Regions from separate parts of the Bradyrhizobium sp. CCBAU 45321 genome, predicted to be linked through region 3. Evidence: riboswitches for the same ligand, from Rfam matches in the RefSeq annotation. Region 3 holds a riboswitch; each other region holds the start of a gene.

Region 1 (2,194 bases), on a different contig from region 3:
TATGGTGCTGGGTGCAGGCCTGACCGACGCCGACGGTATCCGCCATGAGATGACAGGGCTGCTCGGCCTGGAGACCAGCTTTGCCAAGCGCCGCATGCATCTCGGCTATCGTCTTGCCGAACTGGCCGCGCCGATGCCGGGGCATAAGCCTGGCGCGCGCCTGCGCGGCCACGAGTTCCACTATTCGACCATCCTCGCCCAGCCCGATACGCCGCTCGCGATCGTGCACGATGCCACCGGCGCGGTCATTGCCGAAACCGGCTCGCGTCGTGGCCATGCCACCGGCACGTTCTTCCATCTGATCGCGGAGGACCGGTGAGCGGCTTCGTCACTTTCGTCTCCGCCGGCCCCGGCGATCCCGAGCTCCTCACGGTGAAGGGCGCTACGCGGCTGCGCGAGGCCGACGTCGTGCTCTATGACGATCTTGCCTCCGGCGCGATCCTCGATCTCGCCCGGCCCGGTGCCAATCTCGTCGCGGTGGGAAAGCGGGCCGGGCGTCCTTCGACCAAGCAGCACCACGTCAACCGTCTCCTGGTCGACTACGCCGCAACCGGCGCCCGCGTGGTGCGGCTGAAGTCGGGCGATGCCGGCATTTTCGGCCGGCTGGAGGAGGAGATCGAGACGCTGCGCGATGCCGGCATCGGCTACGAGATCGTTCCCGGCGTCACCTCCGCCTGTGTTGCCGCCGCGCAGGCCGGTATTCCCCTGACCCGCCGGCATACCTCCCGCCGCGTGCAGTTCATCACCGGTGCCGACGTCACCGGCGAGCTGCCACCCAATTTGAATTGGGCGGCGCTGGCCGATCCCGAGGCGACGACCGTGGTCTATATGGGCCGGCGCACGTTTCCGGCGCTTGCCGCAAAATTGATCGCGCACGGGCTCGCCGCCGGCACCCCGGCGCTGTTCGCCGAATCCCTCGGGCGATCTGACGAACGATTGGTCCGCACCACCATTGCCGAGCTCGCCGAGCAGCTTGCGCGCGGCGGCGCCGCTTCCACCGCCGCCGTGATCCTGTTCGGTGCGCTGGCGGGAGAATATCCGGCATGACGGCTCCGGCAGCGGTTCGCCCCTTGACGCCTGCAATGCGAAAGGGGCACACAAGAGAGGCATGGTGCTCGACGCGGCGCAAAGCGCCGGAGCATAATCGGGAATGGGGATGGGCGGACCCAGTTGCGGCGCCCAAAACCCCAGCCGCCCCCGCGACTGTAAGTGGTGAGGGCCTCCGAACCGCCACTGGACCCGCAAGGTCCGGGAAGGCCGGAGAACCAGTGAACCGCGAGCCAGGAGACCGGCCGTGCACGTATTGAGGCCAAGGCCGTCGGGTGTGACGGCAGGAAGGAACTGAGCCATGCATATCGAACCAGGATTGGTCACAGGCGCCAAGCTCGTGCTGAGTTACGCAACCGGCATCGCCGCAGGCGGCGTTGCGCTGAAGCTGGCGGTCGAGACCGTGCGCGAGCAGGGCATCGGCTCGTTCGCTGCGCGGACGCTGGCCACCACCGCTCTCGTCTTCGTCTTCTTCGAGATCCTGCCGCACTTCCCGGTCGGGGTATCGGAGGTGCACTTCATCCTCGGCTCGACCTTGTTCCTGTTATTCGGCGCTGCGCCCGCGGCCTTCGGCCTTGCCTTTGGCCTGCTGCTTCAGGGTATGCTGTTGGAGCCGGTCGACCTGCCGCAATACGGCATGAACGTCACCACGCTGCTGGTGCCGCTGTTCGCGATCCAGGCGATCGCCACGCGGATCATTGCCCGCAACACCGCCTATGTCGATTTGAAATACGGTCAGGCGCTGGCGCTTTCGACGACCTACCAGGCCGGCGTGATCGCATGGGTGGCGTTCTGGGCGCTCTATGGCTCCGGCTTTGCGATCAGCAACCTCGCCAGCATTGCGACGTTCGCTGCCGCTTATGCGCTGGTCATCGTGATCGAGCCGCTGGCCGATCTCGCCGTGCTGGCGCTGGCGAAGTCGCTGCGTGGCGTCACCGCGCCCGGCCTCGTCACGCCGCGCCTTCACAACGCGGCCTGAGAGACAAGCGAAAGGGCGGCCGCCGTGGCCGCCCGTCGCGCTCGCGATGCTCACGCTCTCCCTGATAGGCATCGGTTGCGGCGATCCCGAGCAGCTCACGCGCGCCGCGACCCGCGCCATCAACGCGGCCGATCTCATCCTGATCCCGCGCAAGGGGACTGCGAAATC
Region 2 (2,194 bases), on a different contig from region 3:
CGGTCTCGGGCTTGAGCAGCACCGGGTTCATGTCGGTGTGCGGCTCGACACCGGCGGCGAGCGCCTGCAGCGCCTGGGCGCGGCCGATCTCGCCGCCGTCGACCGTGACCGCGGCGTTGTTCGACATGTTCTGCGGCTTGAACGGCAGCACCCGTAGACCGCGGCGCGTGAAGGCGCGCGCGAGGCCGGCGACGATGAGCGACTTGCCCACGTCCGAGCCGGCCCCCTGGATCATCAATGCGCGTGCCATCGATATCTTTTAAAGCGGAATGGGATTGAGTTGAATCAAGCAGCTGCGGGCTCGTTGCACCTCTCCCGCTTGCGGGAGAGGTCGTGCCGAAGGCACGGGTGAGGGTTTTCTCCTCTTGGGGGCTCTCGATTGCGGAGATACCCTCTCCCCAACCCTCCCCCGCAAGCGGGGGAGGGAGCATACCTCCCTTGGCGCAGCATTAGAATCCGATCTCATCAGCATCAAAACTCGACGCCGGCCTGCGCCTTGATGCCGGAACGGAACGGATGCTTGACCAGCGTCATCTCGGTGACGAGGTCGGCGATCTCGATCAGCTCGTCCTTGGCGTTGCGCCCGGTGAGCACGACATGCGTCATCGCAGGCTTTTGGGTCGTCAGGAACTCGACGACTTCGGCGATATCGAGATAATCGTAGCGCAGCGCGATGTTGATCTCGTCAAGCACGACCATGCGCAGCCGTTCGTCGAGGATCAGCTCCTTGGCCTTCTCCCAGCCGGCGCGCGCTGCGGCGATGTCGCGGGCACGGTCCTGCGTCTCCCAGGTGAAGCCTTCGCCCATCGCGTGGAACTGGCAGAGATCGCCGAAATGGCCGGTGAGCAGGCGCCGTTCGCCCGTATCCCAGGCGCCCTTGATGAATTGCACCACCGCGCAAGGGAAGCCATGCGCGACGCAGCGGACGATCATGCCGAAGGCGGAGGAGGATTTTCCCTTGCCGGCGCCGGTATGGACGATGATCAGGCCCTTTTCGCCGCTCTTGGTCGCCATGATCCTGTCGCGGGCGGCCTTCTTCTTCGCCATTTTCTGGGCATGCCTGATGTCGGTTTCCTCGGCTGTTTGGGTATCCGGTTCAGATGTCATGGGACCCGGTCCTTCGGCTTGACAAGTGGCGGCCACCGGCAAATGGTGGCCCGGCGTTGGTTCCTGTCCTATGACAGGCGAAGAGGGAATGCGATAGGGTCCGAATCGGCAAGATCTGGATCCAAACTGCAGCCGCCCCCGCGACCGTGACCGGAGAGATGCCCGAAGCCACTGATTCCTTTTGGAATCGGGAAGGCGGGGATCGAAGGGCCAAAACCCTGCTCCGCAAGCCGGGAGACCTGCCAGCGCGGACGAGTTTTGGACCGGCGGACGGGGTGTTCCGCGACGGGGAAGCGGGCCTTTCTGGAGAATGGTCCGTGCGCCTCATCGCCTCCCGCTGTTATCTGGAAGAGGCGATGACCGTCACACTTCATGTCTGCATCACCTGCCGCGCCGGCCAGACGCTTGGCGAGGGCGAGACGACGCCCGGCAAGCGCCTGCATGGCGCGATCCTCGAGGCCGGCGTGCCCGAGGGCGTCAGCGTGGTTCCCGTCGAATGCCTGTCGGCCTGCAGCCAAGGCTGCTCGGTCGCGCTCAGCGCGCCCGGCCGCTGGTCCTATGTCTATGGCCGCCTGTCCGATGCGAATGCGCAGGACGTGGTCGCGGGCGCTGCGGCCTACGCGGCGGCGCCCGACGGAATCGTGCCATGGCGCAGCCGTCCCGAGATCTTCCGCAAGCAGTCGCTTGCCCGCATTCCCCCCATTGCCGTCGTGCCGGAGGCCGCTGAATGAACTCGCTCGCAAAAGTCCCCGTCACGGTGGTCACCGGTTTTCTCGGTTCCGGCAAGACGACGCTGATCCAGCATCTGCTCAGCAATGCCGGCGGCAAGAAGCTCGCGGTGCTCGTCAACGAGTTCGGCAGCGAGGGCGTCGACGGCGAGATCCTGAAGTCCTGCGCCGATGCGAACTGCCCGGAGGAGAACATCGTCGAGCTCGCCAATGGCTGCATCTGCTGCACCGTCGCCGACGATTTCATTCCGACCATGGAGCAATTGCTGGCGCGGCCGGTGCGGCCCGATCACATCCTGATCGAGACCTCGGGCCTGGCGCTGCCAAAGCCGCTGCTGAAGGCGTTCGACTGGCCGGAG
Region 3 (2,194 bases):
TGGGTTCGCCCGCCGTAAGGCCCGTTAGCTTTTCATGAATCCGACCGCACTGCGGACGACTTCAAGCGAGACTTCTTGCAGATCAAAGCCTCCTCCGGTGAATGTAGGCGCATTGCACCCTAACGGCGTGACCATTCCGGTATTATCGAGACGCGGTTTGGATATATGTTTCTCGTCCTTCCGATGTTCATGGAGGCAAACCAAGCAGCTTTTGGAATCGTGAACAAAGCGCGCGACCACGCCGCCTGCGAGCCCCACGGTCGCGTAGCCCATCACATAAGGCACTTTCAGTTGGAAAGTGATTCCCCGAGCCAAGCCCCTGCCAGGGGAGGGGTGGAGACTCGACGGGAAGCACCTACAGCGGACATCGCCGGGTGAAGGGATAGTCCAGACCACGAACGCCGCAAGGGTAACAGGCGACGCGATCGGATCATGAAGCGCTTCAAATCGTCCCGTCAGGCTCAATTTTTCTGTCAGTTCATGATCAGGTCACGAACCTTTTCCACATCCTCTCTCTCGGAGCCGTCACTGCCGACTTCCGTCGTGTTTCGCGCGAGCGAGCCTTTGCGACTTGGCGCGAGATCTCCACGACAAGCGCTCGCCGAACCTTGACCTCGGGGCTGCTCCAATTCGTTAACTTGACGGCGCCGCCTTGACGAATCTCCGCGAGCGGCGCCTATATGTAGCCCGTCACGGTCTTCCATTCCCGCATCTCGTAGGATGGAAGCTAAGAGGGAACCCGGTGCGCCGGCAACGGCTATTCCGAGGCTGCCCCCGCAACTGTAAGCGGCGAGCGGTTGTCATCATGGTCACTGGCGCGACAGCGCTGGGAAGGCCGACAGCCCCAGCGACCCGCGAGCCAGGAGACCTGCCGCGACTGAACGAAAGTCCTCGGGCGGGGTGCCCCGGTGGGTCGCTTGCAGCTGGTGATATTTGTCCGATCTCCTCGCAAGTCGTCCGCACGGCCCCCAGCCTCAAACATCGCGGGGTTGCCGATGTCGCCGTCTTACGATTTCGATCAGCATGGTCATCTCGTCGCGCCACCGAGTGTGCGGCCGCGCCTAGCGCAGGCGAAGCCTGCCGCGCCTGAGCCGTGTCTGGTGCCCCTTTCGCCATCGCCGGCTCCGCTGCCGTGGCCCCTCGCGCCATCGCCAAAGCCGGCCGACCTCACGCTCGATCCGTCTCGCGACGACTTGTTGACATCATTCGGCAAGCTGACGCTGACCAACCGTTATCTGCTCGCCGGCGAAACTTACCAGGACATGTTCGTGCGGGTGTCTTGCGCTTTCGCGGACGATGTAGCGCATGCCCAACGTCTCTATGATGCGATGTCTCGGCTGTGGTTCATGCCGGCCACACCGGTGCTCTCCAACGGCGGGACCACGCGCGGCCTGCCGATCTCCTGCTTCCTCAACTCGGTGTCGGACTCGCTCGAAGGCATCGTCGGTACCTGGAACGAGAACGTCTGGCTTGCTTCCAATGGCGGCGGCATCGGCACCTACTGGGGCAATGTTCGCTCGATCGGCGAGAAGGTGAAGGGCGGCGCCACCTCAGGCATCATCCCGTTCATCCACGTCATGGACGGCCTGACGCTGGCGATCAGCCAGGGCTCGTTGCGGCGCGGCTCGGCGGCGGTCTATCTCGATATCCACCATCCCGAGATCGAGGAGTTCCTCGAGATCCGCAAGGCGTCTGGCGACTTCAACCGCAAGAGCCTCAACCTGCATCACGGCATCAACGTCACCGACGAGTTCATGCGTGCCGTGGGTGCCGGCACCGCAGTCGCTCTGCGCAGCCCGAACACTAACGAGGTTGTCCGCGAGATCGATGCCCGCCAGCTGTGGCAACGCATCCTTGAGAACCGGCTGCAAACCGGCGAGCCTTATCTCTTGTTCATCGACACCGTGAACCGCGCGCTCCCCAAGCACCAGCGCGAGCTAGGCCTCAAGGTCTCGACCTCCAACCTGTGCAGCGAGATTACCCTGCCGACCGGCATCGATCATCGCGGCGAGGAGCGCACAGCGGTGTGCTGCCTGTCGTCGCTCAACCTCGAGACCTGGGACCAGTGGAATAAGGAGCCCGGCTTCATCGAGGACGTCATGCGCTTCCTAGACAACGTGCTCACCCACTTCATCACGGTGGCGCCGGACGGAATGAAGCGTGCCCGCTACGCCGCCCTGCGCGAGCGCTCCGT

Evidence for each region. A riboswitch is a leader RNA that binds a small molecule or an ion and turns the genes downstream of it on or off. The one in region 3 is predicted to bind cobalamin.
Region 1: another riboswitch for cobalamin. It lies ahead of ACM43_RS16140 (energy-coupling factor ABC transporter permease); the one in region 3 lies ahead of ACM43_RS10205 (ribonucleoside-diphosphate reductase subunit alpha).
Region 2: another riboswitch for cobalamin. It lies ahead of ACM43_RS16205 (DUF1636 family protein); the one in region 3 lies ahead of ACM43_RS10205 (ribonucleoside-diphosphate reductase subunit alpha).

What each region holds. Positions count from the first base shown of each region.
Region 1 is NZ_LFKZ01000119.1:134,671-136,864, reverse strand. It holds gene ACM43_RS16150 (cobyrinate a,c-diamide synthase) at 1-319, shown strand, start outside; gene cobA (uroporphyrinogen-III C-methyltransferase) at 316-1,047, shown strand; cobalamin riboswitch at 1,093-1,311, shown strand; gene ACM43_RS16140 (energy-coupling factor ABC transporter permease) at 1,349-2,026, shown strand; gene cobF (precorrin-6A synthase (deacetylating)) at 2,073-2,194, shown strand, end outside.
Region 2 is NZ_LFKZ01000119.1:148,079-150,272, reverse strand. It holds gene ACM43_RS16215 (cobyric acid synthase) at 1-250, opposite strand, end outside; gene cobO (cob(I)yrinic acid a,c-diamide adenosyltransferase) at 472-1,107, opposite strand; cobalamin riboswitch at 1,148-1,368, shown strand; gene ACM43_RS16205 (DUF1636 family protein) at 1,464-1,838, shown strand; gene cobW (cobalamin biosynthesis protein CobW) at 1,835-2,194, shown strand, end outside.
Region 3 is NZ_LFKZ01000085.1:333-2,526, reverse strand. It holds partial or broken gene ACM43_RS10210 (hypothetical protein) at 415-656, shown strand; cobalamin riboswitch at 677-890, shown strand; partial or broken gene ACM43_RS10205 (ribonucleoside-diphosphate reductase subunit alpha) at 1,197-2,194, shown strand, end outside.